DNA from 3 places in the Aeribacillus sp. FSL K6-1305 genome. Region 1 is predicted to be linked to each of the others. Evidence: riboswitches for the same ligand, from Rfam matches in the RefSeq annotation. Region 1 holds a riboswitch; each other region holds the start of a gene.
What was found. A riboswitch is a leader RNA that binds a small molecule or an ion and turns the genes downstream of it on or off. The one in region 1 is predicted to bind cobalamin.

Region 1 (11,082 bases):
AGAAGAATTAGAAAAATCATCGGCACAACTTTCTGAGAGAATAGAAGCTTTGGAAAAAGATTATAAACAGGAAGAAGACAAAGAAAGAAAAAAAGAACTTCGCTCTAAAAAATCCCAACTCACCAAACAACTGAAAACGATTCAAACGGATTATCTTCCACGATTACGAAAATACAAAGTACAAAAACAGATTCTAGGTGAACGAAATAGCTACTCGAAAACCGACCATGAGGCCACTTTTATGCGAATGAAAGAGGACCATATGAAAAACGGCCAACTCAAGGCGGGTTATAATGTTCAACTCGCCACACAACATCAATTTATCGTGGGATTTGAAATTTATCAAAATCCAGGAGATACTCGCTGTTTCCAACCATTTATGGAAAAGTTATTGGAATCGATGCCGAAGGAAAAGAAACTCAAGTATGTCATTGCCGATGCAGGATATGCGAGTGAAGAAAACTATTTATATGCGATTGGCGAAGAAAAAGAACCTCGTTTTGAATTATTAGCCCCATACCAAACCTATTTGAAGGAACAAAGTAAAAAGTTTAAAAAGGATTTATCAAAAGTACAAAACTGGAAATACATCGAAGAAGACGATTGCTTTATCTGTCCGAACAATCGGAAAGTCGTATTCAAGTATTATCAAAAAAGAAAAAATGCATCTGGATACATACAAGATTTGAAAGTGTACGAGTGTGAAGATTGTACGGATTGCCCGTTGAAGAATGGGTGTACGAAAGCCAAAGGAAATCGTCGAGTATATTGGAACACGATTTATGAAGAAATGAAAGCGAAAGCCAAAGCAGCTCTTGGTGACGAACAAAAGGCAGCTCTTTATGCGAAGCGTAAAGTGGATGTCGAAAGTGTGTTCGGTAACATCAAGGGCAATTTGCGTTTCACTCGATTTCTGTTACGGGGGCTTCATAAAGTCCGAACAGAATTCGGGATTGTGGCAATGGCCCACAACATACTGAAATGGGCCGCAAATTCCCAAACCAATTTCAAAAATAAGGAAACAGAGCGAATGGAAAAACTCATTGTTTTCTCCATTCGCTCTGTTTTTATGGACTTTTTAGACAAGCCCTTGATTATTTATTTGGATGAATCTTCAAAAAGCTGAACAGCCTTTATCCGCTAAAATAGTTGAGTCGTAAAAGGAGATCCAATTGATCGCTTGAAGGTTAAAAAATGAGGATACATGTTCATATATTGAACATAGTATCCCAACAAATAGTATGTGTTGATTTTTTTATACCCCAAGATATTTATGCTGGATATCAGCATTATTCAGTGATTTCTTTTTTGTAAGAAAATAATATCTGCGGTAACTTCTGTTCCTGCGTTCTTAAATGAAGTAATCAGAAAAATCAGTATTTTCAAATCCGTCAATAGTAAGCTTTTTGATATAACTGTTTAGCGATCCGACCGGATAAATCATCTAATTCAACACCATAAAAAACACTGTCTGATAAAGTTTCCGGTAAAAGGCCCATGAAATTTCCAATCCCGCAAGAAAATTCCAAAATATTTCCTTTTTTAAATCCCATATTTTCAAGAGCCTGATACATAGCTTTAATAATAACCGGAGAAGTATAATGCGAGTTTAAAGTAGATTCTCTAGCACTTGCATATTCTGCATCAGTTAACAATTCCTTTAGTTCAATATATTCATTTGCCCATGCTTCATTATCTTTATCAAAAGCCGAAGATAGCCCTCCCCATCCAACATAACGCGATAATACTTCTTGTTCTTCAGGAGTGGCTAATCTATTTTCTGCTTCTATCTTCTTCAAAGTCTTAATAGCTTCTATATTCCAATTAAATTTCGTTTTAGGACCTGCAGCACCTAATTCATTATTGGTAATGTGAAAATTTTTAGAAATAGAAACAGCAGTGGCATTTTGTTCCACTGCTGTTTTATTGATTTCTTTTTCCGTAATAGAAAAAGCAGTGGGATTTTCCTCCACTGCTACTGGGAATAAACTCAATTGTTCTTCTTCTTTTTCATCTATACGTAAATCATTTCCCGTAAGATGACTTCTTCTGCCATCGCCCGGATATTGTTCACTTCTTGGATCCATTTCATCTGATCTTCGGCTTTGAGTTCCTCTGTCACTCCGTATTGTTCCATCAACTTTTTCGTCATTATTTCCATTCGCTTGTTCGCTTGCTCGTTGATGTCGACTAGATGTTGATGAAGCTGACCTTGAATCGATAGACTCTCGTAGAGTATCATGTTGTTTTCCATCAGATGTTTTCTCCTTAGGCTGCCATACTTTCCTATCGGCTTTTCGTTCATTGTTAACTCCAAGTTGGGAATTAGATATTCCCCCTCTCCCTCTAAGCGATAAGTCCCGCCCTCTTTCTCGAAACTCGATTCCTTCACTACTGGAGTGTATATCCCGTTCTCCACGTAATATTCCTTTTCTCCCAGAGTCACTTTTTTCATTTTCTTCATTACCCCTTTAATATGCCTTTTAGAGGCTTCATTTTCGCTTCTAAGCCGTTCTTTTTCTGTGCTTGTATTATAACTTGCGGCAACATTTTCCCGCAAGTTTTTATTTGTTCTTTCTAGGGACTGTTTTTCAAATTCTTGAATCTTAGTTGAAATGTTGGTGTAATTACTCATGGTTTCAGCAACTAATAGATGATGTATAAAATTTTGTGTAAAGTATTTTGCTAGACCAAAAGAAAAAAGGTAGGGTATCTCTGATTTGACCAACAACACATTCCAGAGAAAGGAGAACCCTACCTATGTCTAAAAGTATATCGAATGTAGACTGGGTCAATCAACTGGAAAGTGCGATTCGCCAATTAGAACTCATCATGCGTGAAGAAATAAAACATTTCCTCGAAATGGAACAGGCTGGAACGTCGAATATGAGAAACGGTTACTATCAACGAAATCTAGATACGCAATATGGCCGGATTGAAGGTCTTTTGGTCCCAAGAGACTGAAACGGGGAATTCAAACGCAGTTGTTTCCCCCTTACCAACGTCATACCGGCTGGCTCGGAGAAGCTGTCATCAAGATGTATCAAAGTGGCATGAGTACGCGGGAGATTGGCAAGTTTATTGAACGAATTTTTGGAATGCTTATTCTCCTGCAACGATCAGTCGTATGACCGATGTCGTGAAGGAATACATCGAGAAATGGCACACTCGTCCTCTACATAAGCGTTATTCCGTCTTATATTTGGATGGGTTGTACGTGAAACTTCGTCGAGATACGGTAGAAAAAGAGGTCATGTATGTGTTGTTAGGTGTAAACGAAGAAGGATATCGGGAAATTCTTGATTTTTTCGTAGGAGGAAAGGAAAGCGCCTATGGATGGCAGGAGATTCTCCAACAACTATATAACAGAGGCGTAAAGGAAGTGCTTCTGGGCGTATTCGATGAACTAACGGGGCTGGAAGAAGCCTTTAAAGCTATTTATCCGAAAGCCGATGTGCAGCGTTGTGTCGTTCACAAAGTCCGTAACACACTCAGTCGTGTTCGGAAAAAAGACCAATTCGAAATGGCGGAAGATTTGAAACTCATTTATCGATCTCCGAATAAAAAAATTGCACTGGAGATGTTTCACCAGTTTGAGTCAAAATGGTCGAGCAAGTATCCGAGAGAAGTGCAATCGTGGGGAAATGAGTTGGATGTCCTTCTTACCTTTATGAATGATCCAAGCAGTATCCGACCAATGCCATCGAACGAACGATCAAGGAGATTCGGAAACGTCTAAAGCCGATGAACAGTTTGAGCAGTTTAGAAGCCGCGGAAAAAGTCATGTATTTGACCATCCAAGACTTTAATGAGAAATGGGCAGGGCGAAAGTTGCGAGGATTTTCCGAAACTCATGAAGCCCTCCAGTGAATGTTTGAAGAACGTTATGATTAACCAAATAATGTAAATCGATAAGATGATGGGATCTCCCTTTCCACACAGGAGACTGAATATTCAGTCTCCTGTGTGGAAGAAACAGGCCCTCTCTATTCTAAATCCATTTCAGAGATGCCCTATCTATCTTACATTACACAAAATTCTTGACAGTACCATTGTTACTTACTTCAATTTCTGGGTGAATGTATTTTGGAAAAATTGTTGTAGATAATACAATGAATCCTTCCGGAATATTTTTCACAAATACAACTAAATAACTCAGCTTTCGCAGTCCAAAATCTTGTTTAAATGCTTGATGTAAATGGTTTTGGGAAGTACAAAATTATCATTTGACATTTTTTAAAACATAAAGAAAGACACCTATTCTTTTGGTAAAATATTGGTGACGAAACCAAATCCAAAAGAAAGGTGTCACCACTATGATAACGAATAAAGACTACTTTGCGCAATTACCAAAAGAAATTAAACAAGGATTTTCCGAATTAAATATTGGATATCATTTAAGAAAAGCGAATATTACGAAACTTTCCGGGTATTCTTGTCTTACTGTTTTCAAACTGATTTTTCTTTTAGTCTTCCAATATAAGAACTGGTTTCGTGCTTTTATGAGTAAACGATCTCAGGATCTGCCCGGAAAGGATACAGTCTATCGCTTTTTAAATACACCAACCTATCATTGGAGAAAGTTTCTGCTTTCATTAAGCAGTGAAATGATCCGTCTGCTTCAACCATTAACTTCAAAAGATCGTGTCACAGCTTTTGTGATTGATGATTCTGTCTTTTCAAGAAACCGTAGTAAGTCGGTTGAACTGTTGGCTAAGGTTTTTGATCACTCTACCCATCAGTACTTGAAAGGGTTTCAAATGCTTACCCTTGGCTGGACCGATAGTTTTACTTTTATTCCCGTTGATTTTGCTCTTCTAAGTTCACCGAAAAAGGAAAATCGCCTGCAAGAAATCAATACCAATATTGATAAACGAACATCTGGCTATAAGCGTCGCCAGGAAGCTCTGAAATCAAAACCGGACGTGGCTTCAGCTTTACTTGATCATGCGCTTGAAAAAGGGATTATAGCTGACTATGTTCTCATGGATTCCTGGTTTACACAAGCGCCTTTAATTGAGAAGATTACGAACAAAGGGTTATTTGTCATTGGCTTGGTGAAGCAATTAAAGCAGCGATACGTTTACAATGGTGAACGTTTCACACTGAATCAACTTTACAAATTGGCAAAACCTCACATGGGTAAAAAAGACATTCGCGGATCCGTTTATGCTACTTTAGACAATGGAATTCCAGTAAAAATTCTATTTGTACGAAACCGTAATAAACGGAGCGAATGGCTTGCCATTCTCAGCACAGATACAACATTAGAAAATGAAGAGATCATTCGTATTTACGGCATGCGTTGGGACATTGAAGTCTTCTTCAAATGCAATAAATCCCTTTTAAATTTAGAGAAAGAATTCCAGGGACGTTCCTACGACATGTTAATTAGCCATACAACCATTGTTTTTACACGATATATTCTCATTGCTTGGCAAATGCGAAAAGAGGAGGATCCTAAGACGATTGGCAACCTTTTTTACATCCTTTGCGAAGATGTAAAAGACATAGATTTTATTACTGCCCTTCAATCACTTATTGACCTTTTCCAAACTTTGGCGGAAGCCGAGGTTTCTTTGAACATGGACATCTTTAAAAATCAAATGAATAAATGGTTGGCCACTATACCTAATTATATCAAGCAATGCTTAAATATTTCTGTGTGCGAAAGTTGAGTAAATAATTATCATCTACTCTAATTATTTTTGTTTTAAGTTTTTTACCACTATCAGTAACATATGCAACAAAGAATAATTTTTAAATTTATAAAGTTGTCCACAGCGGTTTCCAATCATTGTGAATTTATCCAGATGATCTGTTAATTCCCAGCATGGCTGCAATTAAGCAGCTTACTTAATTTTCTTCGTATGTAAACTCTTGTTTAATAACAACAATATGCTATCCATTCGTTCACCAAGTTTTGCTAGGTTGTGCTTTTAAAAGCAACAAACACGAAACGATTTGGACGCAGCGGACTTATTTATATTTTTATGATTAAAAACAGTAATTTAAACTTTGCTTTATGTATATTTCTCTTCCCAACACAAATAATATTTTCTGTAAAAAAATCAAAGGAGGAACAATCATATGGCTCTCATTCCTTACGATCCTTTTTCTGAGATCAACCAATTTAGACGAAACATGAATCGCGTTTTTTCTGAAAGCTTCCCGCATTTTTTTGAAAACTTTGAGACTATGAATACCCCCCGGCTTGATATTCATGAAACTGCTAATGAAGTAATTGTTACGTGTGATTTGCCCGGCCTTGAAAAAAAGGAAGACGTTGACATTCATCTTGATCGCAACGTTCTTACGATCAGCGGCACAATTCAAAGAAGCAAAGAAGTAAAGGAAGAAGAAATGCATAGACGCGAACGGTTTGTAGGGCGGTTTCACCGCGCTGTTGCATTGCCGGCAAATGTAAAAGAAGAAGAAGTGAGCGCGACATATAAAAATGGCGTTTTGGAAATCCGTATTCCAAAACAAACCGAAAACAACAAAAAGAAAATTGATATTCAGTTTCATTAATTGTTTCGTGAGGTTGCAAAATTTCAATCAGCCTCACTTTTTTATTGCAATTTTCGCCAAGTACGATTATGATGAATATATAACATCAAAAATCTATATATTGTGTAATCAAAAACAATTAAATACTATATATTGAAAACCTAACGACAAAGGTGCTGTTTTCAGCTTAAAAGGGAATCCGGTGAGAATCCGGAACTGTCCCCGCAACTGTGAGTGCTACGAAATGAATAATCCACTGTACGGTTCGTATGGGAAGGATTCAAAGTAGGATGAAGCACGAGTCAGGAGACCTGCCTTTGTCCGAACGTTTCTAATTCTTCGGGGGTTGGGAAGATGAAACGATGGTTTGAATGGAGTAGTTTCGCCTTGTAAACTGCCTCCCTTTTAATCATCGTTTGATCCGCTCAGCTTCCTGAGCGGTTTTTTATTTTGATAAGGAGGATGTTTGATGAATATTACGAAAGCATTAAATCTATACGAGGTTTTTCAAAATCATTTTAACAGGAGCGATTGGGAGCTTTATCTAAGACAGCTTGAAAAAAAGTTTCCATCCCTTTCCTTTCATGAATACAGCGAGAGAGTGTCGACAACCCTACAATACCAGCAGATTGATGATCTTGAAAAATTTACAAACCTGCTGATTATTGAAGCTTTAGCAAACATTTCGGAAAGTGAGCCGGATTGGACTTTTTTAGCTGCACACGTATTTCTTGAAAAAATTTACTATGAAGCGAGCCAAAACAGAAATTACAACCAACCGGGCTACGGCGATTTTTATTTGTTAATCGAAACATTAACCGATCTTGGAATCTACAGCCCTCTTTTGCTAGAGCATTATTCAAAAGAGGAAATTATGGAGCTGGGAAATGCCATTGATCCTGAGAAGGACAAGCTGTTTACATACATCGGATTAAGGACCCTTTACGACCGGTATTTAGCTAAAGATTTTTATAAACGAACATTTGAGCTTCCACAGGAACGTTTTATGATCATCGCTATGACGTTAATGATCAACGAGCATCCGTCCAAACGTTTGCATCTTGTAAAGGAAGCGTATTGGGCATTGAGCCATTTATATATGACGGTTGCAACACCGACATTGGCTAATGCAGGAAAATCAGTCGGTCAGCTTTCAAGCTGCTTTATTGATACGGTAGACGACAGCCTTCAAGGCATTTATGATTCGAACACTGATATTGCCAATGTTTCTAAAAGCGGCGGAGGCATTGGAGTTTATTTAGGGAAAATCAGAAGCCGCGGAAGCGATATCCGGGGGTTCAAAGGAGTTTCATCAGGTGTCATTCCTTGGATGAAGCAATTAAATAATACGGCAGTGAGCGTCGACCAGCTCGGCCAAAGAAAAGGAGCAATTGCCGTTTATTTGGATGTTTGGCATAAAGATATTTTCGCCTTCCTAGATGCAAAATTAAATAACGGAGATGAACGGCTGCGCACCCATGATTTATTTACAGGTGTATGCATTCCTGACCTATTTATGGAGCAAGTTGAAAAGCGCGGGGACTGGTATTTGTTCGATCCCCACGAAGTTCGCAAAGTCATGGGATTCAGTCTGGAAGATTATTATGATGAAGAAAAAGGTAACGGCAGCTTTCGGGAAAAATATTTTGAGTGCGTGAATCATCCTTCCTTATCTAAAGAAAAAGTGCCTGCGATTGAAATAATGAAACGGATTATGATCAGCCAGCTTGAAACGGGAACACCTTTTATGTTTTATCGGGATGAAGTGAATCGAAAAAACGCAAACAAGCATGCCGGCATGATTTATTGCAGCAATTTATGCACAGAGATTGCGCAAAATCAAAGTGCTACTACTGTTGAAGAACAATATGTTGAAGATGGAAAAATTGTCATTGTGAAAAAGCCCGGCGATTTCGTCGTCTGCAACCTTTCTTCCATCAACTTGGCACGGGCTGTCCCAGACAACGTTCTGGAACGTTTAATCCCTATTCAAGTGCGGATGCTGGACAACGTTATCGATTTAAATAACATTCCGGTATTACAGGCAAAGCTTACAAATGAAAAATACCGTGCAATCGGTCTTGGAACGTTTGGCATGCATCATTTATTTGCACTAAAGGAAATTACATGGGAAAGCGACGAGGCAGTCCAATTTGTCGACCAATTATATGAAAAAATTGCGTATTTAACCATTCAGTCGAGTATGGAGCTCGCAAAAGAAAAAGGCGCATACCCTCTCTTTAAAGGCTCGGAGTGGGATACAGGGCGATATTTTGAAATCCGCGGTTATACGTCAAAAAAATGGCAGGAATTAAAGGAAAAAGTGCAGACTTTTGGAATTCGCAACAGCTATTTAATGGCGGTCGCACCGAACGCATCGACCTCCATTATAGCCGGAAGCACAGCAAGCATCGATCCAATTTTCCAAAAAGTTTATTCAGAGGAAAAGAAAGACTACAAAATTCCAGTTACCGTTCCCGACTTAAATGCGAAAACGACTTGGTATTATAAATCCGCTTATTTGATCGACCAAACATGGAGCATTAAACAAAATGCAGTGCGCCAGAAACATATTGACCAGTCCATTTCCTTCAACTTTTACGTCCTAAACACGATTAAAGCGAAAGAATTGCTGGAGCTTCATTTGACAGCTTGGAAATCCGGATTAAAAACAACGTATTATGTCCGTTCGACATCAAGCGACATTTATGAATGTGAATCATGTGCAAGTTAAGGAGGAATTAATATGGAGCAAACATTAACAAAACGAGTTATTATGGATCCTGATGCACCAAACCGTTCAACAGCAATAGTGAACGGAAAATGTTCCAACGTGCTCAATTGGGATGATGTCGCCTACCCGTGGGCATATCCAAAATATAAACGGATGCTCGCAAACTTTTGGACACCTTTTGAAATCAATATGGCTCAAGATGTGAAGCAATTTCCTGAGCTTTCAGAAAGAGAACAGGACGCATTTTTAAAAATTATCGGCCTCTTAGCTTTATTAGACAGCATTCAAACCGATTATGCCGGAAAAGTTGCTGATTATATTACAGACTCGAGCATAAACGCCTTAATGATCTTGCTCGCTCAGCAGGAAGTGATTCATAACCATTCATATTCGTATATTCTTTCAAGCATCGTGCCTAAAAACGTACAGGATGAAGTATTTGAATATTGGCGGAACGAACCGGTTTTAAGGAAGCGAAATGAATTTGTCACCAACGGGTATAAAGCATTTGCAGAAAATCCGAATGTGGAGAATTTGTTGAAATCGATCGTCTTTGATGTCATACTGGAAGGTTTATTTTTCTATTCCGGTTTCGCATTCTTTTATAATTTAGCCAGAAACCAAAAGATGGTAGCCACTAGCACGATGATTAACTACATTAACCGTGATGAACAAATACACGTAGGTTTGTTTGAAAAAATTTTCAAAGCGGTGCTGAAGCAATATCCTGAATATGATACAGATGAACTGAAACAATTCGTTTCGAAAACATTTATGAAAGCAGCCGAGCTGGAAATCGAATGGGCCGGTGTAATTATCGGCAATGACATTGAAGGCCTGCATTTAAAAGATGTGGAGAGCTATATTAAATTTTATGCGAATTTCCGTGCCAATCAGCTGGGATTCGAACGTCCTTTTGAAGGCTATCGGACAAATCCTTTGAAATGGATACGGGCTTATGAAGAAGTGGACTTAGGAAAATCAGACTTCTTTGAACAAAAATCGAGACAATATACAAAAGTCAACACGATTGATAGCGGCTTTGATGAGTTGTAAAAATTTACGTTCTCATGATAACGGGCAGCAGAGACTGCCCGTTTTTTTATCTGCTGCCAAACCAAAAGGAATGCTATGAATGAATTTTTCGATAAGCAAATACTTTCTTTTAAAAGAGCTTATCTTTTTTGGAACCTAAGCATCCCATTTTTCCATGCCATGGTATAATATGTGCGGAGGGGATCTATGTTAAAATCAACCTTGATCATAATGTCAATTTTGTTAGTAACAATTCATTTCGCTGTTCTATATTTTTGGATGTTTGATTGGCAAAAATTAGCTACAAAAACAGGCTTTATAAGTTGGTTTGCCTCGATTCTATTAGGCATCTTTGTATATTTTTCTTTTCAAACTTTCAGCAGATGTGACAAAGCTGCTGTCGTCATCAGAAACATATTGTTATGTTCAACTTTACTGACCATCTTTTTAGCTTGTATTGCGTTCATTATAGAAGCAATTACAAAGGCGATGCCCTAAAAAAAGAAATATAGTTTTCACGATATTGGCTAAAAAGAAATATGTTGTTTCCCACCATTGCGAGGTGAATATAATGATTTATTTATTAGTCGGTTTGGGCGGGATAGCAGGTGCCTGCCTTCGATACTGTGTCGGCCTATGGACTTCCAGCTTTTGGACCGGATCTTTCCCAGCAGCGACACTTTTAGCCAATTTGGCTGGAAGTTTTCTTTTAGGATGGTTGACTGAATATGTATTTAAAATAAAAGGATTTCCTCCCCATTTTGCCACAGCGATCGGTACTGGCTTAATCGGGTCATTCACAA
Region 2 (11,082 bases), on a different contig from region 1:
CCACAAGGTCCAAAATTGATTGAAAGCATGCGCAAACAAGGGATCGACATCCCTATTGTCGGAATTGGCGGGATCAACATCGCCAACGCCGGTCAGGTGATCGCTAGCGGAGCAGACGGCATCTCCGTCATTTCTGCCATTTGTCTAGCGGATGATGTTAAGGAAAGTGCAGCTCAACTGAAGAAAGCAACGATGTGAAACATTTTCTTTCAATAAGATTTTGTGGATATAAAATATTTACATATAGGTTCGGCTTTTGAAAGTCGGCGAAAGGGGATTTCTTTTATAAACGTAAAAAAGGAGCGGCAAGGCTCCTTTTTTAAATGAAAGTATAGAAACTGACATTTCTGCCGGTTTTATCGGGATTTGACTGCTGAGAGAATCGGCCTACACTTTTCTTAAATTTGTGCAGCAGTTATTTTTTCTCGATAGGTTTTCGCAGCTTCGACCATGACTTTTAAAGCACTAATCGTTTCATCCACTGATCTTGTTTTTAGGCCGCAGTCAGGGTTAACCCAAAACTGGCGCACGTCAAGCACTGCTAAGGCGCGGTCGATATTTTTTGCCATTTCTTCAACGGATGGAATTCGCGGGCTGTGAATGTCATATACGCCTAAGCCAATCTCTCTTTTATATTGATACGTTTCAAAAGCATGAACAAGCTCTCCATGGCTGCGGGACGATTCAATCGAGATAACGTCTGCATCAAGCTTATCGATCGCTTCCATCATATCTTCAAACTGGGAATAGCACATATGAGTATGAATTTGTGTTTCCGGTTTGACGGAGCTGGTGGCAAGTTTGAAAGCTTCGACGGCGTTTTCGATGTATTGATTTTGCTTCGATCTTTTTAACGGCAGCCCTTCACGGATAGCAGGTTCATCAACTTGAATCATTCCTATGCCGTTTTTCTCCAGAGCTAATACTTCTTCGCGGATGGCAAGGGCAATCTGGCGAAGAACGTCCGCATAGCTAATGTCATCACGGACAAAAGACCAGTTTAAGATGGTGACAGGTCCAGTCAGCATTCCTTTTACAGGTTTGTCCGTCAATGATTGGGCATAGACGCTTTCTTTGACGGTCATCGGCTGATCAAAGGCAACGTCGCCATAAATGATCGGCGGTCTGACGCAGCGCGAACCGTAAGATTGCACCCAGCCGTTTTTGGTAACAGCAATTCCTTTTAGTTTTTCTCCGAAATATTCCACCATGTCCGTTCGTTCAAATTCCCCGTGGACCAATACATCAAGTTCAAGCTGTTCCTGAATATCAATCCATTTTTTGATTTCATCTTTGATAATAGACTCATATTGCTCGTTTGTGTATTCGCCTTTCCGCCATTTTAAACGGGTTTGGCGGATTTCTTTCGTCTGCGGAAAGCTGCCGATCGTTGTTGTCGGTAGAATTGGCAAGTTCCATCTATTTTTATGCAGCTTGCGCCGAACAGAAAAGTCCACACGGTTCGTCGGGTAGGATTCAATCTTGGCGGCTGCCTCTTGCACGTTTCGGTTTGTCCGAAAATCAGAATTCATAAATTGCGTGTAATAACGGTCATCGTATCGTAAATCGCTTATACTTAATTCACCTTTTGCATATTGTGTCAGCTGATGGACTTCACTTAATTTTTCGTCTGCAAAGGAGAGAGCATTTTTTAAAATTTCCGGCAATTCGTGTTCATTTTTTACGGTAACCGGCACATGGAGCAAGCTGCAGGAAGGTTGAATGATCAATCGATCAACATCAACATGCTGAGCGAGAAAATCAATTTTGCTTGCTTTTTCTTCTAATGATGCCCTCCATATGTTGCGGCCGCTGATTAAACCGGCAGCCAATATTTTGTCTTTTGGAAACCCGAATTTTTGGATGTTTGCACTGTTGGCTCCCCCATCATGTACAAAATCAAGACCGATAGCAGCAACAGGCAATGAAACGATATGTTGATAGTGAGAAAGACTTTCAAAATAAGTTTGCAACAGTATGTTCAAAGATGGATTCGCTTCGTGAAAAGCTTCATACACTTCTTTAAACAACGGAATCAATGACTCATCAATTTCCTGAACGAGAACAGGCTCATCGATTTGCACCCACTTTGCGCCTGCTTGATGCAACTCTGTCAACAATTGAATATAAACTGGGATGAAAGCAGATAAATGCTTATAAAAATCTCGTTTTTCATATTTTTTCGCCAGCATTAAAAAAGTAATCGGCCCTAAAACAACAGGTTTTGTCTCAATATTTAGTTCGTCTTTTGCTTCATTGTAAAGCTTGAGCAGACGGTTTTCCAAAAAAGCAGGCGGCTTATTTTCCAGTTCCGGAACGATATAATGATAATTTGTATCAAACCATTTTGTCATTTCTAAAGCCTCGGCTTCTTCGGATCCCCTTGCCATTGCGAAATATGTTTTGATGGAACGGGGATCCATATGCTGGAACCTCGAAGGAATATATCCAAACATGAAAGCAGTATCGAGAACGTGGTCATAAAACGAAAAATCTCCTACGGGAATCAGCTCAATTCCGCTTTCATGCTGTTTCTTTAAGTTGGAAAGACGGATCTTTTTCAACGTTTCCAGTAAGCTGCTTTCAGAAATGTCTCCATTCCAAAATAATTCCAAAGCTTTTTTCCATTCCCGGCGTTCGCCAATTCGCGGATAGCCAAGATTTGAACTAATGGCTGCCATTACGAAAACCTCCCATTTGATTTTTGCTCAACACAATAAAAAAGCCCTCTTTACGCTAATAAAAGAGGGACTGGATATCCTAGCTCGTGTTGAGGCACCCAAATGGTTTCAACATGAACATGGCTTCTCACTCCTCCCTATGACGCGTAGGTCGTAGTGCATACAACAGGCAGGTCTCCTGACTTAGGTTCAACGCTTTTGATCTCCTTCCCATTTCTCTGGCAGAAACAGTGGCTGATGATCAAAAGCTCCCCATCACAGTGGCGCGACCGTGTTGGAATTTCACCAAACTTCCCTTTTAAGCGCATATTGCGGCTGCAATATGACGCACCTGTTGCTGGTACACATATGAAACTATAATTATCAGAATAGAGGATTTTTTTTTATTTTTCAACACCACATTTGCAATTAAAAAGAAAAATTTTTTAGGAAAGTAGATGGCTTGCGATTTCTTCCGCTTTACATGACAAAAACCCGCCAGAACATAAAGGTTTTCTGCGGGTCTTTACAGCGGTTGGGATTTTTCCGGAAAACAGTTATTTCGAGAGAAGGTTTCTTTTCACGCCTTTCTTTTTAGGATACATTTTAAATAATTGAGATTTACTGGAATAAAAATCTTGGTTTGCCGCTTTGATAAAAGAACCGGCTAAAAGGACAAAAATAAACAACAAAGGGAAACCGCCAATAATGCTAACAGTCTGCAATGTGGACAATCCGCCGAGGTACATTAAAATAAGCGGCAAAACGGAAAGAGCAAAAGCCCAAAATAAACGGTTCCATCGCAAAGGTTCATCGGCAACTTCTTTTTGGACAACAGATGCTAAAATATAAGAGCTTGAATCAAACGTTGTTGCTAAAAAGATCACGGCAAGCACAGTAAATACGGCAATCACAATGTTGCTTAACGGCAATTGTTTCAATATTCCGATAATGGCTGCTGATCCGCCATGTTCATCTAATGTAGCTGTTACATGGTATTGGCCTGTCAGTTCTAAAAATAATCCAAAGTTTCCTAAAATCCCAAAAAAGAGAATGCAGCCGAGCGTTCCATATACTACTGTTCCGAGCGTCATTTCGCGGACAGTGCGTCCTTTTGAAATTTTAGCGACGAACAAGCCGACAAATGGAGCGTACACGAGCCACCAAGCCCAATAAAATACCGTCCATGATTCCGGAAAGCCTGTTCGTTCAAACGGTCCTAAACTGTTAAAAGGTTCAGTCCATAAAGACATCCGCATGTAATGATCAAGCATGATGCCGATGCTGTTGACGGCCGTTTCCGCCAGAAAGACGGTCGGGCCGGCAAGGAAGACAAACACCAACAATAATACGGCAAGCCATAGGTTGATGTCGCTCAAAATTTTAATGCCTTTCCGCAAACCGGAGTAAGCGCTTGCTGCGAAGATCAATGTACAAATAAGCAAAACCACTGTTTGGAGTGTCATCGAAGGTTCGATGCCGGAAAGTTCATGAATTCCTTCTGTAATGAGCGGCGTCCCTAAAGCGAGTGTCGTTCCAGCTCCGCCCAGCAAACCAAACATAAACAAGACATCAATGATTTTGCCTATTGGTCCATCTGCTTTTTTGCCAATGAGAGGCCGGCACGCTTCGCTTACTTTTAACACCGGTTTTTTCTTTACATAATAGAAATAGCTGATTGGCAGGGCAGGGAGGCAATAGATGGCCCATGCCGTCGGTCCCCAATGAAAAATTCCATATGCGGCCGCCCATTCAACGGCTTCTTTTGATCTAGGTTCGATGCCAAATGGAGGTCCCGTATAGTAGTAAGCCCATTCAATCGTTCCCCAATAAAGAACACTTGATCCAATTCCAGCGCAAAAAAGCATAGCTGCCCAAGATAATGTCGGAAACTCAGCCTTTTCTAAAGGATCCCCCAGTTTGATTTTTCCGTATCGGCTAAAAGAAACATAAAGAATAAAAATCAATACTGCTGCATCCATGATTAAATACAATATTCCAAATTTTTGTGTTAAAAAGCTGCTGGCAGCTAATACAATGGCTTCGCCTTGTTCAGGGAATACTGCTAATGGAGCGGCTACAATTAACAGCAAAAGCAGCGCCCCGATAAAGGTCGGCCAATCCATAATGTTTCGATTCTTCATCAAATCCCCCTTTAAAAAAGATTACATTTTATTATATCTTTAAACAAAATTGATAGAAAGTTTAATTTTTCAGATTAATTTGTCGTAATAAGCTTTTTTATTCAATTTATTTTATTTTTTATAAGAAATCCTTATAAATGCTCTCGATTACGGCCAAATCCTTACGTTTCACATTTTGCTTGGCCGAAAAACAAAATCGATGAAATGGGCGTCTAAAAAAGTTAAACTTTGAGAAAAGAATATAAAAGAAAGGATGATGATGATGAATAAAGTGATCGAAACCATTTTAAACCATCGATCCGTTCGAAAATTTGAAGATCGGCCGCTTACGGATGAACAAATACGCTTAATTGTGGAATGTGCCCAATCGGCCTCGACTTCAAGTTACATACAAGCTTACTCAATCATTGGGGTGAAAAATCCGGAAACGAAAAAAAAACTTGCGGAACTGGCGGGGAACCAAGACTATGTGGAAAAAAGCGGCCATTTATTTGTTTTTTGCGCAGATCTGCACCGGCACGAACTAATAGGCGAAATGGAAGATAAAGACGTGACGGTATCCTTGGAAAGCACAGAAAAATTTATGGTTGCGCTTATTGATGCGGCATTGGCCGCTCAAAATGCTGCGTTGGCGGCTGAGTCAATGGGACTCGGCATTTGCTACATCGGAGGCATCCGCAATAATTTAGAAGAAGTATCAAAGCTGTTGAAAATTCCAAACAAGGTCATCCCTCTTTTTGCATTAACTGTCGGCTACCCTGCAAAAGAAACGGCGAAAAAACCAAGAATACCTTTTGAGCATATTTATCATGAGGAAGAATATAAGCAAGATCAAGAAGCATATGTGCGCGAGCTTGAACAATATAATGAAATAGTATCCAATTATTATGATCAGCGAACAAACGGGATTCGCAAAGATACTTGGACTGGTCAAATGGCTCGCATGCTTTCGAATCCGACAAGAATGTACATGAAGCAATTTGTTGAGAAAAAAGGATTGAATTTACATTAAAGCTTCAGCTCCTATCTCGATTTTATGAAGATAGGAGCTTTATTTTTGAACAGAAAATTGTATGTAAGTCATTTATCCGAACTCTTCCTTTCAGTATGAATTTGTTTATTTTTCCCCTGACTAGGCAAGGTCTAGGCATATCGGCTGCTAACCCATTCTGCTTATTTCCTCACTTGGCAAATTTAAATGATACATCGGTTCAAGAAATCAGATGAAAACGTCATTTTTCAGCTTCTTCACGTACATCCCTCGAAAATACATTCCCATTAGCTTTTATATGGAAAATATAGAGAAGATTCCCTGAAAAAACGGAATTTCTCTATATTGTGTCAGATTCGTGGCAAAAATTTTACAAAAAATTTATCGTTTCTTGACTGTTTTTTGAATTAAAGTTTATTTCGATAAAAATGTGATAAAGTTCATTTACAACTCAATTATTTTTTGAATCGATTAAGTCGGTTTTTTATGAAAATTGAAAACATTTCTGATTTGAGAGGGATCGAAAATGCCGGCACAACAACAAAAATGGTTGAACTTGTTTATGAAGGTTTTACCACTGTCATTGCTTTTTTTGTTGACAGGTTGCAGTGAACGCTTTGTTTTATTAAATCCGAAAGGACCTGTAGCAGAGGTTCAAAAGGATTTAATCCTTTGGTCAATTTGGTTTATGCTGTTTATTATTGTTGTCATCTTTGTGCTATTTGCAGTTATTTTATGGAAATATAGGGAGAGACCGGAAAATCTTGATTATGAGCCTCCTGACCAGCACGGAAATACACTTCTGGAAATCATTTGGACAGCTATTCCTGTGTTGATTGTCATTGCATTGGCGATACCAACGGTTAAGGCGACTTTTGAGCTTGAAAAACCGCCGAAGGAATCTAGAGGAGTTGAACCAATTGTAATTCATGCGACAGCAGCCGATTGGAAATGGATTTTCAGCTATCCGGAGGAAAATATTGAAACAGTCAATTATGTCAACATTCCAAAAGATGTTCCAGTTGAATTTAAATTGACAGCTGTCGGCGGGATGAGCGCTTTATGGATTCCAGAGTTGGGCGGACAAAAATATAATATGGCTGGAATGGGAATGACTCTTTATTTGCAGGCTGATCATGTCGGGACGTTTAAAGGGCGGAATTCAAATTTTACAGGAGAAGGATTTGCCCATCAAACATTTGATGTGAACGCAATGGAAAAAGAAGATTTTTATAAATGGGTGAAAGAAACACAAGCATCAGCTCCATTGCTGACGAAAAAACAATTTAACGAAATCATCCAAGTCGGAGTTTTAAAAGATAAATTGACTTTTTCTGGAACACATTTGGCGTGGGTTGATTTTGCGAAGCCAGGTGAGCATTTAGACAATATCCCTGCAAAAGAAAAGCACGGTACCATAAAATTGGAGGAAGTTGAATCTGATCATCATGATAATCGTGAACATGAAAGCTATCAGCACGAAGGACATTAATCGGAAGGAAGGAGGAACGTGCTGTGAAATGGGATGAATTTTTCGTTACCGGCGAACCCCTTATATATATGGCGGATGCAGCCATTGTATTAACAATTATTGGTATCGTTTTTGTATTAACCTATTTTAAAAAATGGAAATGGCTGTGGAAAGAGTGGCTAACGACTGTTGACCATAAAAAAATAGGGATTATGTATATTATTTCCGCCGTATTAATGCTATTCCGAGGGGGCGTAGACGCACTTTTAATGCGCGCCCAATTGACAGTGCCAAATAATACGTTTTTAGATTCACAGCATTATAATGAAATTTTCACTACACATGGAACCATTATGATTTTATTTATGGCAATGCCGTTCATATTCGGGATCATGAACATTGCAGTTCCTCTCCAAATTGGAGCTAGAGATGTGGCGTTCCCGTATTTGAATGCACTCAGCTTCTGGACGTTTTTCTTTGGCGCCTTGCTGTTCAACATTTCATTTGTGATCGGCGGCTCACCGGATGCAGGGTGGACGGCATACATGCCTCTTGCTGGAAATGAACTCAGCCCGGGGCCGGGCCAAAATTATTATTTATTAGGATTGCAAATTTCAGGGATCGGTTCATTAATCTCCGGTATTAATTTCATTGTAACGATTCTAAAAATGAGAGCTCCTGGAATGACTTTAATGCGCATGCCGATGTTTACATGGGCAACACTTATTACGTCTATATTGGTTGTTTTCGCTTTTCCGGTATTGACGGTTGCTTTAGCATTAATGACGTTGGACAGAATATTTGGCACTCACTTTTTTACGCTTTCAGGCGATGGAGTGCCAATGCATTGGGCGAACCTGTTCTGGATTTGGGGGCACCCGGAAGTGTATATTGCCATTTTGCCAGCGTTTGGGGTTTTTTCGGAAGTTGTCTCAACGTTTGCAAGAAAACGTCTTTTCGGTTATACAGCCATGGTTTGGTCCATGGTGGCGATTTCTGTATTAAGTATGCTCGTTTGGGTGCACCACTTTTTCACAATGGGTTCAGGAGCCCCGGTTAATGCATTTTTCTCTGTATCGACGATGGCGATAGCCATACCGACAGGGGTAAAAATCTTTAACTGGCTCTTCACTTTATATAAAGGTCGAATCAAATTCACATCTGCGATGCTATGGTCTTTGGCGTTTATTCCAACTTTCGTCATCGGCGGGGTTACAGGTGTGATGCTTTCGATGGCTGCGGCCGATTACCAATATCATAATACGTATTTCCTTGTAGCCCATTTCCATAATACGTTAATTTGCGGTACGGTCTTTGCTGTCTTTGCAGCGCTTCATTATTGGTATCCGAAAATGTTTGGCGTCATTTTAAATGAAAAGCTCGGCAAAATTACGTTCTGGTTTTTCGTCCTTGGCTTTAATGTATGTTTCTTGCCGCAATATGTTTTAGGATTTATGGGCATGCCAAGAAGAATTTACACATATCCGGCAGATGCCGGCTGGACGGAATTAAACGTCATTTCGACTATTGGCGCAGTTATGATGGGAATCGGCTTTATCTTCCTGTGTATTAATGTTGTGTACACGTACTTTAAAGGCGAGCGTGACCTCACGGGAGATCCTTGGGATGGCCGGACGCTGGAATGGTCTATTCCGTCGCCTGCACCGCATTACAACTTTGCCGTAACACCGCAGGTAAAAGGTCTTGACGCTTGGTGGATGATGAAGAAGGAACGGAAAGAAGGAAAAGAAGAAGAGGAGCCGGAATATAAACCAATCCATATGCCATCAAATTCGGGGCGGCCTTTCATCATGTCGATCTTCTTCTTTATAGCCGGCTTCGGTTTAGTTTTCGAATGGATGCCGGTTGCGATCATCGGATTGATCGGCGTTATCATCTGCATGATTTTGCGCTCTTTTGAATATGATGATGGATACTATGTGCCGGTCGAAGAAATTAAACAGACGGAAGCAGGGAGGGAGTAACATGTCGGAAATTGCTCCAAAACAATCGAATCTTCCACTTGAGTATTCAACGAAACAAAATCAATTAAATATTTTAGGTTTTTGGATTTTTCTCGGGGCAGAGCTTGCCCTGTTTGCCACCCTCTTTGCTACTTATCTTGTTCTCGTCTCCAGAACAGCGGGCGGACCAGGTCCAGAGGAATTGTATGAATTGAAAACAGTTTTGATTGAAACTTTTCTTCTGCTTACAAGCAGCTTCACTTGCGGTCTTGCCGTTTATGAAATGCGAAGAGGCAAGCAAGCCGGTATGATCGGCTGGCTGATTGTTACGATATTGTTGGGAATCGGTTTTTTGTACTTTGAAATAGAAGAGTTCATTTTGTATGCTGTTCATGAAGGTGCAACAATGCAAACAAGCGCGTTCCTTTCATCCTTCTTCGCTCTTGTTGGAACGCACGGGCTTCATGTTACGATCGGGATATTTTGGATTTTGATTATCATTTTGCAGGTGCTGAAAAGAGGCCTTAACGCGGATACGGCAAGAAAAGTGTTTATTTCAAGTCTATATTGGCATTTCCTTGATGTCGTTTGGATTTTCCTCTTCACACTCGTCTATTTGACAGGGATGGTGAGTTAACTTGGCACAAAACGAAAAAGGATTTCCTTGGAAGCATGTCTTCGGGTTTTTGTTGTCTATAATATTGACGTTATTGGCGGTGTGGATTACATTTTCAACCGATCTGCCGACAAATACGATTATTACATTAATTGTCGTTTTAGCATTTTGCCAAGCGTTTATTCAGCTTTTGCTGTTCATGCATATGAAAGAAGGAGAGAGCGGTTCTTGGCAGGCAACAATGATTTATTACGGGATCTATATCGCAATTGTCATTGTTGCAGGGTCTATATGGGTTATGTCCTTAGGCCATCAACATCACTATTAACATAAGCGTCCCGAAAAAAGGTTACGAAACCTCTTTTCGGGATTTTTTTGTTCAAAACAAGCAATTGAGTGTTTTCCGTTTGTAAACTGTGCATAAGTGGATAAGTTTATCAACAAATGTGAATTATTTAATCATATATGTAGTAGGGAACAAATGTGCCAATACGAAATGTGGATAGTTAATGTGGATATGTGGATAAAATATGTGTAAAAGCTGTTTATATTAGGGGGATTTCCTGTGAATATACGTTGATATATACAAAGAAGCTTTGCGGAAATTCTCTTCTTTTAAAAAACAAATTTTGATACTTTGTTGTTTTTGCCCAATGAGTACGAACGAAACAGTACAAAGATAATGTGGATAAACTGTTTATATTTAATCTGATCTATAACGTGTCCAGCTATAGGAGGTAGATTTTTTTTGGAGAAGACGTATAATAAATGAGAACGTTCGATCTTCTTGCCCGCACGTGCTTTCAAGGAGGTAAAGGGATGTGAATGTTAATAAAGAAAATAATATTGTGGAATTATTGCTGAAAGAGAAGATTGTAAATGATGAGGATCGCCAAATTCTTGATATGATTGTGCCGGAAAGGCTGAATCGCTTATATGAGGTATTGAAGGAACGGACTCGTTACGTATCCATATTGTTGGAAGCGGTGGATGACGGCCATAATCAAGCGGCTGTTCTTCGTTCTGCCGAAGCTTTTGGCGTGCAGAATGTAACGGTTGTAACAGGAAGAGCGCCTTTTGCTCCTAATGAATTGGTGACGAAAAGTGCAGACAAATGGCTGACAATTGATTATCAATCAGATATTTGTGCAGCCATCAGTCAATTAAAAAAGAAAGGATATCAAATATATGTTAGCCATTTGAGTGAACAGGCTGTTCCTCTTGAAAAGCTTGATG
Region 3 (11,082 bases), 1.7 Mb from region 1:
GCAAAGCAGCCATGGCGCTTTCAAGAAATCCGCTGTTGGGGCTGGGGTGTTTGCGCGCATCCCTTTTCAGAATGGAAAAGCATTCCCGCTTTTGAATCCCTTTTGCCGGATGATTGACAAGTACCATGATGAAAGCTGTCAGACGGCTCGGAAGGTAATTCAACAAATCGTCCAGCTTGGCGGAAGCAAACCCGAATTCAGCGAACTTCTCGTTTTGATAGCCTACCATCGAATCCGCAGTATTGACGACCCTGTACAAAACCGCAAAAGGAGCTCCGCCGAACAGCGCCCAAAAAAGCGGTGCGGTAATGCCATCGCTCGTATTTTCCGCTACCGTTTCCACCGTTCCCCGAACGATTTCCGATTCTGGCAAATCTGCCGTATCGCGGCCGACAATCCATGACAGCTTTTCTCTTGCCGAAACGAGATTTTTTTGGCAAAGCGGTTCATAAACTGCCAAAGCTGCTTCCCGCAAACTTTTTTCCGCTATCATAAAAGAAATGATCACCGCTTCCGCAAAAATGCCCGCTGCTGGGTGAAGCCTAGAGAAAAATGACACAATTGAAAAAGCGGCCAGCATAAAAAATAAACCGACCAGCATGATCATCGCCATACCTTTTTCTTTCTTAAAGCGCCCTTTGTTGAGGCGCCGTTCGCAAAACGCAATAGACCAGCCAAACAAGCGGACGGGATGGGGGGCATTTTTCGGATCCCCGATGACTTGATCGATTACAAACGCCAGCATGATCGCAATTACATGTTCTGTCATGTCCTTCCCCTTCTTTTTTTATTTAGCTGAATCGCTTGAATTGTACTCTCATATACCCCCCTGCCGACCAATCTTCCAAGTGTTGTGATCGTGCCAGCGTGCTGATGAAAAATGCCCTTTTGCGTGGCAGCCACCAATATGCTGTCTGTGGAAGTACCTGTTGCAATCGTATTGGAGACAGGATCCAACACTTTTTCATCAGCCAGCGCCTTCGTTTTGGCTTCTGTTGCCGTCATCACACTTTCAATAAATGCTTGATCAGATAACCGTCCGTTTATCAAAATCCATGTATTGATCGTCCCTGAAGCTATGCCATTCCGTTTTATACTATTTGCTGCATCCACTGCATTGGAAAGTCCTGCTGTCACAACAATGACAACGGAGACTCCTTCTGCTTCAAGCTCGCTGACTACCCCATCTTCCAAACAAGCCGCGGTCATCATGGCGACTGTTGCATGTTGATCAAACCCGTTTTTCTGCAGAAAATCGGCCATTTCCGAACGGCTGTCTTGACAATTGTAGCTTTTATCGACATGACGGTTGACAAAAGTGCTGTGCCAGCCAAATCCTCCGCCAATAATGGCAGATGAAAGGGTTTTGAGCGGCGATGCCGCTTTTAAATAGATGAGTTCCTTCGTCTGAACAATGTCCCTTTTTGTCACTTTATATGTTTCTTCCTGTTTCTGTTCGGGTATAAGCAGCATTTGCGGGCGGGCAAGCTCCGGATGTGATTGTTTGACAATCGAAACACCATACACCTGTTCAATCGTTTTTTCGTTCATCACGACAGATGGATTATCAACGGCAACCGCTTTTCCATCTTTTAATAACAGCAGTTTGTCACAATAAAGGCTTGCTAAATTCAAATCATGAAAAATTGAGACAACCGTTAATCCATTTGATTGTGTCCAATTTTTCAACTGATCAAGCATGATTTTTTGATGGGAAATATCAAGATGGTTCGTGGGTTCATCTAATAAAAGCAAAACGGGGTTTTGTGCAAGAGCCTGCGCTAAAAAAACCCTCTGTTTTTCCCCGCCGCTTAATTCATTGATCGCTTTATTTTTTAAGTGGGAAATATTCGTCTGCTCCATGGTCTTTTGGATGATTTGTTCATCTTCTCCCGTCAACCGCTTGAAGAAACCCGTTTGAAAAGGATAACGGCCGAGCGCCACTGTCTCCCAAACGGTATAATCAAACATTTGCGTTGGGATTTGCGGCAATGAAGCGATGTTTTGCGCCAATTTTTTCGGAGAATAAGCAGAAAGAGGTTTGCCGGCAAGCTCGATCGTGCCGCTTTTAACCGGAAGAATCCCGCTGATCATTTTTAATAGTGTCGTCTTTCCACTCCCGTTTGGCCCCAAAATGCCAAATATTTCCCCTTTTTTTACTGAGAAGGAAAGGTTTTCGATAATCTTTCGCTCTTGATAGCCTCCCGAAATGTTCTTGACTTGCAGCATGTTACCCTCTTCTTTCCATTCTTTGTTTCATTAAAATAAAGGCAAAGCTGGGAGCGCCGATTAAAGCCGTGATCACACCGATCGGAAGTTCTGTCGGCGACACGATCGTTCTTGAAACGAGATCCGCCAAAATTAAAAAAGCGGCGCCAAAAATGGCGGACAGAGGGAGAAGATGGCGATAATCACTTCCCCAAAGCAGCCTGTTTACATGCGGGATGACAAGACCGACAAACCCAATCGTTCCGCTGATGGCAACGGCCGCACCGGCTAAACAAGAGGATGATGCTAAAATAAACAGCTTTCTCCTTTTTACATGGACCCCAAGCTGCTTCGCCTTTTCTTCGCCAAAGGACAGAGCGTTTAATTCTGTTCCGTTTACAAAAATCAAAATGGACCCGATTAAAAAAAACGGCAAAAGCATCAATACGTATCCCCAGCCGCGCATCGCAACGCTTCCTAACAACCAGTTGACAATTTGTCGCAATTCTTCGCCTGTCAGGGCAATCATTAATGAAATGAAAGCACTTAAAAAGGAACTTAAAATAATTCCGGTCAGCACAATCGTTTCAATCCTCATCGTTTTTTCAATGAAATTGGCGAACAAAATCACAGCCAAAATCGTTAAAAAACCCGTAAAAATGCTGACAACCGGCAAAGTGAATGAGCCGAAAAAAGGAATTTGAATGCCGAAAAAAAGAACAAGTACAGCACCTAAAGAAGAACCTGATGAAACACCGAGCGTATAAGGATCTGCCAAAGGGTTTTGCAAAAGCCCTTGATAACAAGCCCCCGCCATTGCAAGCGAGGCTCCGACAAGTCCGGCTAAAACGACACGAGGAAGTCGAATATCAAGCACAATGCTTTTCATGCTTTCATCAATGTCCGGCGCCAAACCGGTATAGAACAGTTGATTGAAAATTATTTGGAAAATATCCTTAAACGTGATGTGAAACGTTCCGATAGAAATTCCTAAAAAGACGGAAAAAATAAGAAAACAAGCGGTCGCCGTATAGGCGACCACATGTTTATTTTTTGTAGACATCCGGATAAATTGCTTTCGCAAGTTCTTCTACTCCTTCAACCAATCTTGGGCCTGGGCGGCTCACCAAGTCGGAATGTACATCGTAAACCCGTTTATTTTTCACCGCTGATACATTTTCCCATCCTTTGCGTGCCAACACCTGGTCAACAGCTTTATCGACGTAATAGCCGTATGTCGTCACAATGACGTCTGGGTTCAGTTTTACAACGGCTTCTTCCGTCATTTGCGGCCAGCCTTCTTGATCGCCCGCTGCATTTTTTGCTCCAATGATCGTTAGCATTTCATCCATAAACGTTCCTTTTCCCGTCGTATAGATTTGTGGTGCGGGATTCACTTCGACAAAAACAGACACTTTTTGATCATCCGGAATCGTTTTTCCTTTTTCTTGAATATCCGCCAGTTTCGTTTTCATCTCAGCCACAATATCTTCGGCTTTGTCACTTGTCCCTGTAATTTTGCCGATTGTTTGGATGGAGTCATACACTTTATCAAATGATTGGGCATCTTCGACTACAAAAACATTTATTCCCGCATCTTTCAGCTGCTTCAGCCCTTCCTGCGAGTTATGGGCGCTGGAAGCATGCGCTAAAACAAGATCCGGTTTTAAAGAAATAATTTTTTCAACATTAAATTCCATCCCGCCAACCTTTTCTTTGTTTTGAACATCTTCCGGATAGTTGTCATTATCACTTACACCGACAATTTGTTCACCCAACCCTAAAGCATAGGCAATTTCAGTATTGCTTGGAATTAGCGAAACAATCCGCTCCGGTTTTTCGCTTACCGTCACCTCATTTCCTAAACCGTCCTTGACCTTCACCGGAAATTGTGAAGCCGTCTCTTCCGTCTTTTGATTGCTTTTGTTTTCAGACGGCTCTGATGTATTTTGTTGGCCGCATCCAGCCGCAATTCCAAATAGAAGTAATAAGGCTAAAAATAGTGCAGATAATTTTTTCATCATTTTCCTCCTCCAATAAAAAACATCTTCTTGAATTCGATAAGAAGATGTCTGAAAACGTACATATGTATTGTTTTCAAACACCTCCCTATCCGCGTAGGGTTTTAGGTGTGCTCAAACAGGCAGGTCTCCTGGCTCATGGTCATCGCTTCCTGGACCTTCCCGTTGAAACAGTGGTTTTCCCAGGTTGCTCCCATTCACAGTGGCGGGACCGCGTTGGATTTTCACCAAACTTCCCTTTTAAGCTGGCAGCTATGTGCCGGCACCTGTTTGCTTTTCGGTATAATGTTATGACGAAATGTATTATACATGATTTGATTGAATTCTGGTAGGAAGAAAATGAAAAAAATCGACAAATTGACCTAAATGTTTTGGATTTCGATACAGTTTTCGCTAAAAATAAAATTTTTTTGAACTTCCTTTCCATTACTTGAATAAAATATTTGTAGACAAGCGAATTGGATGTTTGAAAACGAAGGAGGATATTGCAGTGACAACCGTTCTTTTAGACCCTGGCCACGGAGGAAGCGATCCCGGCGCAACCTATAGAAATTATGAGGAAGAAGATTTTACGTTGACTATTGCCCTCTTGGCAAGACAACATTTACTTGAACATTACCAAGTCAACGTTCTCATGACGCGCACAGACGATCGAACAGTCGGTTTGTCAGAAAGATCATCCATGGCTAACCGAGAGAATGTTGATTTTTTCTGTTCCATTCATATTAATGCCGGCGGAGGAACAGGTTTTGAAAGCTATGTTTATAACGGAGGGGCCTCTCCAAGAACGATCCAATACCGGTCCGTCATCCATGATCAAATTATGAGCGTTATCGGTCCGAAATATAGCGTAAAGGATCGGGGCAAAAAAAGCGCCAATTTTCACGTGTTAAGAGAAACAAAAATGCCTGCGGTTCTTTTGGAAACATTGTTTATTGACCATTCGAATGACATCAAACTTTTAACATCGTCTGACTTTATGAGCGACTATGCAGCAAGCTTAGCCGATGGAATCGGAAAAGCGCTTAATTTGCCCAAAAAGTCGACACGCACCACCCCAACTCCGCAGCCATCGCCAGCTGCAGGTAGCAGGATGTACAAAGTCATTGCCGGTTCCTTTAAAAACCGAGAAAATGCAGAAAAGCTGATAAATGAACTGAAAGGAAAAAATGTTGATAGTTTCCTTTCCGCTGCGATGGTGGACGGAACAAGTTATTTCCGCGTTCAAACAGGGGCATTTAAAAATTTGCAAAATGCAAAAGACCAGTTGGCAAGGCTTGTTCAATTAGGATACAAGGATGCATTTATATTAACTCCTGCAGAACAAGGAACGGCACAATCAGGCCAAAAGACAGATTCATCTCGTTCATCAACACTTCAACCGAAAACCCCTTCTCCCGATTCAAGGGATATCCCTATTTTAGGAGAAACGCTCGTATCGGGAACAATCTTGGATTTATATGTAGGAAAAACAAATCCTAGCGCACCTCAGCTGGGCGATTTGTATGAACAATTAAGCAAATCCTACGGAATTCGCGGCGACATCGCATTTGCACAAGCAATTCATGAAACGAACTATTTCCGTTTTACGGGAGTAGTCAATCGCAATCAAAACAATTTTGCCGGAATCGGAGCTACCGGTCCAAATGTTACAGGAGCAAGCTTTTCCACTCCGAGAGAAGGGGTTCTGGCCCATCTTCAACATTTATATGCATACGCCACAACGAAGCCTCTTCCAGCCGGGTTCCCCCTTGTCGATCCCAGATTTATTTATGTGGAACGAGGTTCTGCCCCGACCTGGAAAGATTTAAATGGGAAGTGGGCCGTTCCCGGCAGCCGTTACGGAGAAATGATTTTATCCATTTACCTATCCATTTTGCAGTTTGCAATTCAACAATTGAACGCTGCTCAATCAGCCATAAGCAAACAAATATAATCTGAATTCCAAAAAGATGTTGTATAAAAATGAAAAGATTATCAAAAATACAAAGAGAGCCAACTTCCGGCTCTCTATTTTATTAAAATGTTTCTGGTTCAAACGTCTTGCAATCAGTTTCCTTTTGATTTTTTGCCGTTTTTCCTGAATGACTTACGACATAAATGGCATCAGCTGCACATTTATTCCCTTCCGCCCAATATTTGCAGTTATTTACCTCACACAAAACGTCCTGCGCCATGTTTGTCACCTCCCAGTTATATATTTTCCTTTGGAAAGTGATTTGATACTTGTTGGTTGTGAAATGTCCATGGCAATATTTCGAACCGCAAAGACAATCGTTTTTGCATGTTTTGTTGGCTGTTTAATGAATTCATGATTATCATGTCATTTTAAGCCAAAATTCGATTTATTTTGTCGATGGACAAGCAAGGTGATCTGCTCCATACCAAAAGGTGCCTCAGAAAAAGAAAATGCAAACATTTGTAACGCCTCAGTCCTCCATTCGCCATGCAATTTCATTCATCCGCAACATTCATTTAGTGATTTGGAATGACAAAAGCCGCCATTTGCGGCGGCTTTCTTTTATTTGGCAAAAATGTGATTACCGATCACAGTCGTTATTGACTTGGAGCGCACCCATTGATCATCAGTTTTTTCAGGGTTGTAAAAATAAAGGGATCCTCTTCCCAACCCTTGGAAAGCCAAGGCCTCATGAACGGCCTTTTTAGATTCTTTACTGGCCGGCTTGTAAATTTCCCCGTTTTGCACAGTTGTAAATTGTCCGGGTTGATAAATAACCTCTGTAATTGTGTCCGGATAGAGGCTGCTTTCCACTCTGTTCAACACAACCGTAGCAACAGCAACTTTTCCTTTATAAGGCTCCCCTTTCGCTTCCGCTTCTACTAATCTTGCCAGAAAATCTTTTTCCTGTTCAGTGATGGTCTCTGGAATAATTAATTTTTCAGATTCATCACCACATTTTGTGATTTAACCCAAAAAATAAGGAAAACACTCACGAATTCCTGGCAATAATGTTAGCGTCACTTAACATAACAGGAGGTTCTAAAGTGTTTTCCGTATCACTAGATTTGCCAGAATTTGAAGTTGTTAAACAAGTGTTTCTTGAAGATTGCAATTTGTTACATGTCGAGAAAATACTACAGAAGAACGCTGTTCTTACTGCGGTTTTTTTTCTAGTCATGTCCATGACTGGCGGACAAGAAAGGTTCGTGACTTGTCCGTATTAGGTAAGCCCCTTTTCTTATTTGTCAGAGTGTATAGATACCGTTGTCACAACTGTAATGAGGTATTTTCACAAACATTTGAATCTATCAGTCCTAATAAGCATCAGACCAATCGGTACAGAGAATATCTGTACGAAATGTGCATTGGCTCTACTATCCAAGAAGTGAGTCGAAAGGAAAAAATACCTTATACAACCGTTGAAAGAATATTTTATTCCGTTGCTAAAGAAAAAGAGAAGGAGCATTTAGAAACTCTTGAAAGTGTTTTAGAAAACAATGAATTAATCCTTAGCCTTGATGAGATCGCTGTCCGAAAGGGTCACCGATATGAAACAGTTCTTATGGATACCCAAACCGGGAGTGTGCTTGGTATGGAACATCAACGGAATGGCAGTTGTGTCGCCTCCGCTTTTGCTGCAAGCATTCGGGCTCCCTTTCCAGTACACAATTGCCTTATTTTTGCTGCTTTCCTTCGCTGGTTGGCTGTTGTATCCATTTGTTTGTTCTTTTGTTGAGAAAGAAGAATCGCTTTGGTAGGTAAGTTCGCTTTTGCAATGAAATAAAAAAGGACAAAGTCGCTTGATGCCTTGTCCTCATTCCTTTTTATTCATTTTTCCAAAACATCATGGTCGACGTAACGCTCGCCGTTCAGCTCACTAATAACATTGATCGCAACTTTGAAGCCGTCGCCGTCAGTGATGATCGTATGAACGCTGACACCTGCAGCTGTACCCGCAGCCCAAATTCCGTCAACGTTTGTCTTCCCTAGTGCATCGACATCAAATATTGTTTTAATGCGGGGTTCAGTCCCGTCTTTTGTCTTTAGCCCGACTTTGTCAGCTAAATCAGTCAGTACTCCTGTAGCTAATATGACGTGTTTCGTTTCATAGGATCCTTTTTCCGTCTTGAATACAAGCTCTTCCGCTTGTTTTTCAATTGTCTCCACATTTTCTGCCACAATCTCCGCACCGAATTTTTCCGCTTGTTTTTTCCCTGTTTCAATTAAATCAGGTCCAGAAATTTCCATAACCCATAATGGTTTTCAATCCAAGCTCGTTTCGTCACGGATTTATCGTTGTCCAACACAAGCGTTTTTTTACCGGCTTTTGCCGTGAACAAAGCGGCGCTTGCACCCGCAGGACCAGCCCCGACAATGACTACATCATACATGTTGCAATTCCCCCTTTTAGGATAACTATTGTATTTCCATCGTAAGCGTAATTAAAACGAATTGTAAAGATCTTCATCTGCCTTTTCCTTGCAGGGGAACCGCTTTTGTATGAATCGCCCTCTCAACATTTTATTATTTCCGCAAGCAGTTTGAAAAGAGGACGGGATAAAATCTCGTGAAAATCAGTAAAACGGAAGGAATATCGGCATAATAACATAGAGGTGATTGATCATGAAGCCGTTTATTCCACAACTCGTATACATTGAACCAAGAGCCCTTGAATACCCGCTTGGAGTGGAATGGAAAGAAAAATTCGAAAAAATGGGAATCGACATTCGCTATACAACTTCCCACAATCAAGTGCGTAATATCCCCGGAGAAACACCTCTCCAGAAATACCGCAATGCGAAGTCGACTTTAGTCATCGGGGTTCGAAAAACATTGAAATTTGATACGAGCAAGCCTTCTGCCGAATACGCCATTCCACTGGCAACCGGGTGCATGGGGCATTGCCATTACTGCTATTTGCAAACAACGTTAGGAAGCAAACCCTACATTCGCGTTTATGTAAATTTAGAGGAAATTTTTCAGCAAGCTAAACAGTATATAGAAGAGAGAGTTCCAGAAATAACCAGATTTGAAGCTTCGTGTACGTCTGATATCGTCGGGATAGATCATTTAACACATTCACTCAAAAAAGCGATCGAATTTATTGGAGAAACAAAGCTGGGGAGATTGCGGTTTACAACGAAATATCATTACGTAGACCATTTATTGGATGCCAAACATAACGGCAACACCCGCTTCCGATTCAGCATCAACAGCGATTGGGTCATTCGTCATCTGGAGCCGGGAACATCAAGATTGGATGAAAGAATCAGCGCCGCTTTGAAAGTCGCAAAAGCAGGATATCCTATCGGTTTTGTTGTTGCTCCGCTATATCGGCATGATGGATGGAAAGAAGGATATAGAAAATTATTCAAAAAACTGGGTGACGTAATCGAAGACGATAACTTAACATTTGAATTGATTCAACACCGATTCACGAAACCTGCCAAAAAAGTTATCGAAGCAAGGTATCCAAAAACGAAACTGGAAATGGATGAGAAAAAAAGAAAATACAAGTGGGGGCGGTATGGAATTGGCAAATATGTTTATCAAACAGAAGAGGAAAGGGAGCTGAAAGAGATGATGGAACAATATATTCACTATTATTTTCCTAACGCCATCATCGAATACTTTACGTAAAACTGTAAGGAATACAAACCTTTTTTAAATCGACGGTCAGAAATGGTTAATTCAACAAAAACATTTTCTTTTGCTAGCTCACCTTTTCTTGAACGAACATATGATAAAACAAACAGTTTACGAGGTGATACAAATATGAAGGAAAATCACACAATCGATGTTCCCGTTTTATATGATTGGGTCCGTTCCGCCTCCCGCCTCCACATGAACGTTCGGCTTCATATGAAACAAAAGCCTTTAAAAGCTGAAACATTTTACTATTATGCTTTAGCTGATGGAAAAAAGACCGTTTATACGGACGCCGATCAAATCAAAGAATTTACGAATAAAGGGATCTTGGATCCAAAAGATGTATCCTATATCCGGCTTTTCATTAACGGTGTTTTACAACCGCCGAACATTTATGAAGTGAAAAAAGGAATGTTAAGATTAAAATCAAGCGATGTCCCGCAAAAAGGTGTTCCTATTATTTTGGAATTTATTTCCATATATTTATAATTGAGGAAATAGGTGATGCCTGCACGGGATAAAAAAATCAGGATCCAAAAGAAGGACTTTCGGATCCTGATTTTGTTAAGCTGACACAACAGTTGTCGATTGAGGTGAATAATTGACCACTTCCAGTACAATTGGCGTGTCAGCTAAAATTGGATCTCCACCTGCAGGCACATTGATCGCAAGCGAACCGACCGTCGTTGCTCCCGGCGTATACGTACTTAGTCCGCCCATTTGAAGCACTCCGTTGACATAAACATTATAATAACTGTTGTTAGCTGCCAGTGCAGGCAATTCTGTAACAGCTGAACCATCATCTTGAAAAAAGCTGGCTGCATCAATGGTGAGCGTACTTCCCGGAGCAGTCTCTGCAGTCGTGACGTAGAAAAATCTTTGATCTTGAGGAACGACATTCGTTGTTGTGGACGCAGTGACAACCAATTTCATTAATTGCAGAGCCAATCAAACCCCTCCCTTCATACGATCTATTTCATCGTATGTAAAAATGCGGCGGAAGCTATAGACAAATACATAAATTCTATGTATAGCCGATTCCCTATTTTTAAGGGCTCCAATGGAAAATTCAAGGGCTTTTTTATTAATTGCTCTTGCTTCAGCGAATGGCAATAGTGATTATAAAGCAGCAAAATATTTCAGTTTTAGATTCGTCAAAACATTGTCACTTTTTCCGAACTTTTCTTCATATAACAGTAGATGAGCAAAATCACTAACATAAATTTACATCGAAACAAAAAA

Region 2: linked by a shared signal. The riboswitch ahead of metE (5-methyltetrahydropteroyltriglutamate--homocysteine S-methyltransferase) and the one ahead of NST97_RS08805 (ribonucleoside-diphosphate reductase subunit alpha) in region 1 are both predicted to bind cobalamin.
Region 3: linked by a shared signal. The riboswitch ahead of NST97_RS00665 (ABC transporter substrate-binding protein) and the one ahead of NST97_RS08805 (ribonucleoside-diphosphate reductase subunit alpha) in region 1 are both predicted to bind cobalamin.

Annotation. Positions count from the first base shown of each region.
Region 1 covers NZ_JBBOQV010000001.1:1,820,522-1,831,603, forward strand. Annotated here, with positions in the region: gene NST97_RS08775 (IS1182 family transposase) at 1-1,126, shown strand, start outside; gene NST97_RS08780 (hypothetical protein) at 1,392-2,087, opposite strand; gene NST97_RS08785 (TnpV protein) at 2,015-2,635, opposite strand; partial or broken gene NST97_RS08790 (IS256 family transposase) at 2,761-3,870, shown strand; gene NST97_RS08795 (IS4 family transposase) at 4,317-5,678, shown strand; gene NST97_RS08800 (Hsp20/alpha crystallin family protein) at 6,091-6,531, shown strand; cobalamin riboswitch at 6,665-6,843, shown strand; gene NST97_RS08805 (ribonucleoside-diphosphate reductase subunit alpha) at 6,980-9,244, shown strand; gene NST97_RS08810 (ribonucleotide-diphosphate reductase subunit beta) at 9,257-10,300, shown strand; gene crcB (fluoride efflux transporter CrcB) at 10,851-11,082, shown strand, end outside.
Region 2 covers NZ_JBBOQV010000002.1:524,325-535,406, reverse strand. Annotated here, with positions in the region: gene thiE (thiamine phosphate synthase) at 1-198, shown strand, start outside; gene metE (5-methyltetrahydropteroyltriglutamate--homocysteine S-methyltransferase) at 399-2,681, opposite strand; cobalamin riboswitch at 2,833-3,031, opposite strand; gene NST97_RS12335 (BCCT family transporter) at 3,218-4,804, opposite strand; gene nfsA (oxygen-insensitive NADPH nitroreductase) at 5,067-5,816, shown strand; gene qoxA (cytochrome aa3 quinol oxidase subunit II) at 6,322-7,287, shown strand; gene qoxB (cytochrome aa3 quinol oxidase subunit I) at 7,311-9,251, shown strand; gene qoxC (cytochrome aa3 quinol oxidase subunit III) at 9,253-9,867, shown strand; gene qoxD (cytochrome aa3 quinol oxidase subunit IV) at 9,869-10,174, shown strand; gene NST97_RS12305 (TrmH family RNA methyltransferase) at 10,668-11,082, shown strand, end outside.
Region 3 covers NZ_JBBOQV010000001.1:145,938-157,019, reverse strand. Annotated here, with positions in the region: gene cbiB (adenosylcobinamide-phosphate synthase CbiB) at 1-769, opposite strand, end outside; gene NST97_RS00675 (adenosylcobinamide amidohydrolase) at 766-2,229, opposite strand; gene NST97_RS00670 (FecCD family ABC transporter permease) at 2,231-3,292, opposite strand; gene NST97_RS00665 (ABC transporter substrate-binding protein) at 3,255-4,229, opposite strand; cobalamin riboswitch at 4,334-4,514, opposite strand; gene NST97_RS00660 (N-acetylmuramoyl-L-alanine amidase) at 4,720-6,165, shown strand; gene NST97_RS00655 (DUF1540 domain-containing protein) at 6,248-6,406, opposite strand; partial or broken gene NST97_RS00650 (cell wall hydrolase) at 6,751-7,131, opposite strand; gene NST97_RS00645 (transposase family protein) at 7,298-7,927, shown strand; partial or broken gene NST97_RS00640 (FAD-dependent oxidoreductase) at 8,020-8,582, opposite strand; gene splB (spore photoproduct lyase) at 8,815-9,831, shown strand; gene NST97_RS00630 (DUF4183 domain-containing protein) at 9,967-10,329, shown strand; gene NST97_RS00625 (DUF4183 domain-containing protein) at 10,405-10,788, opposite strand.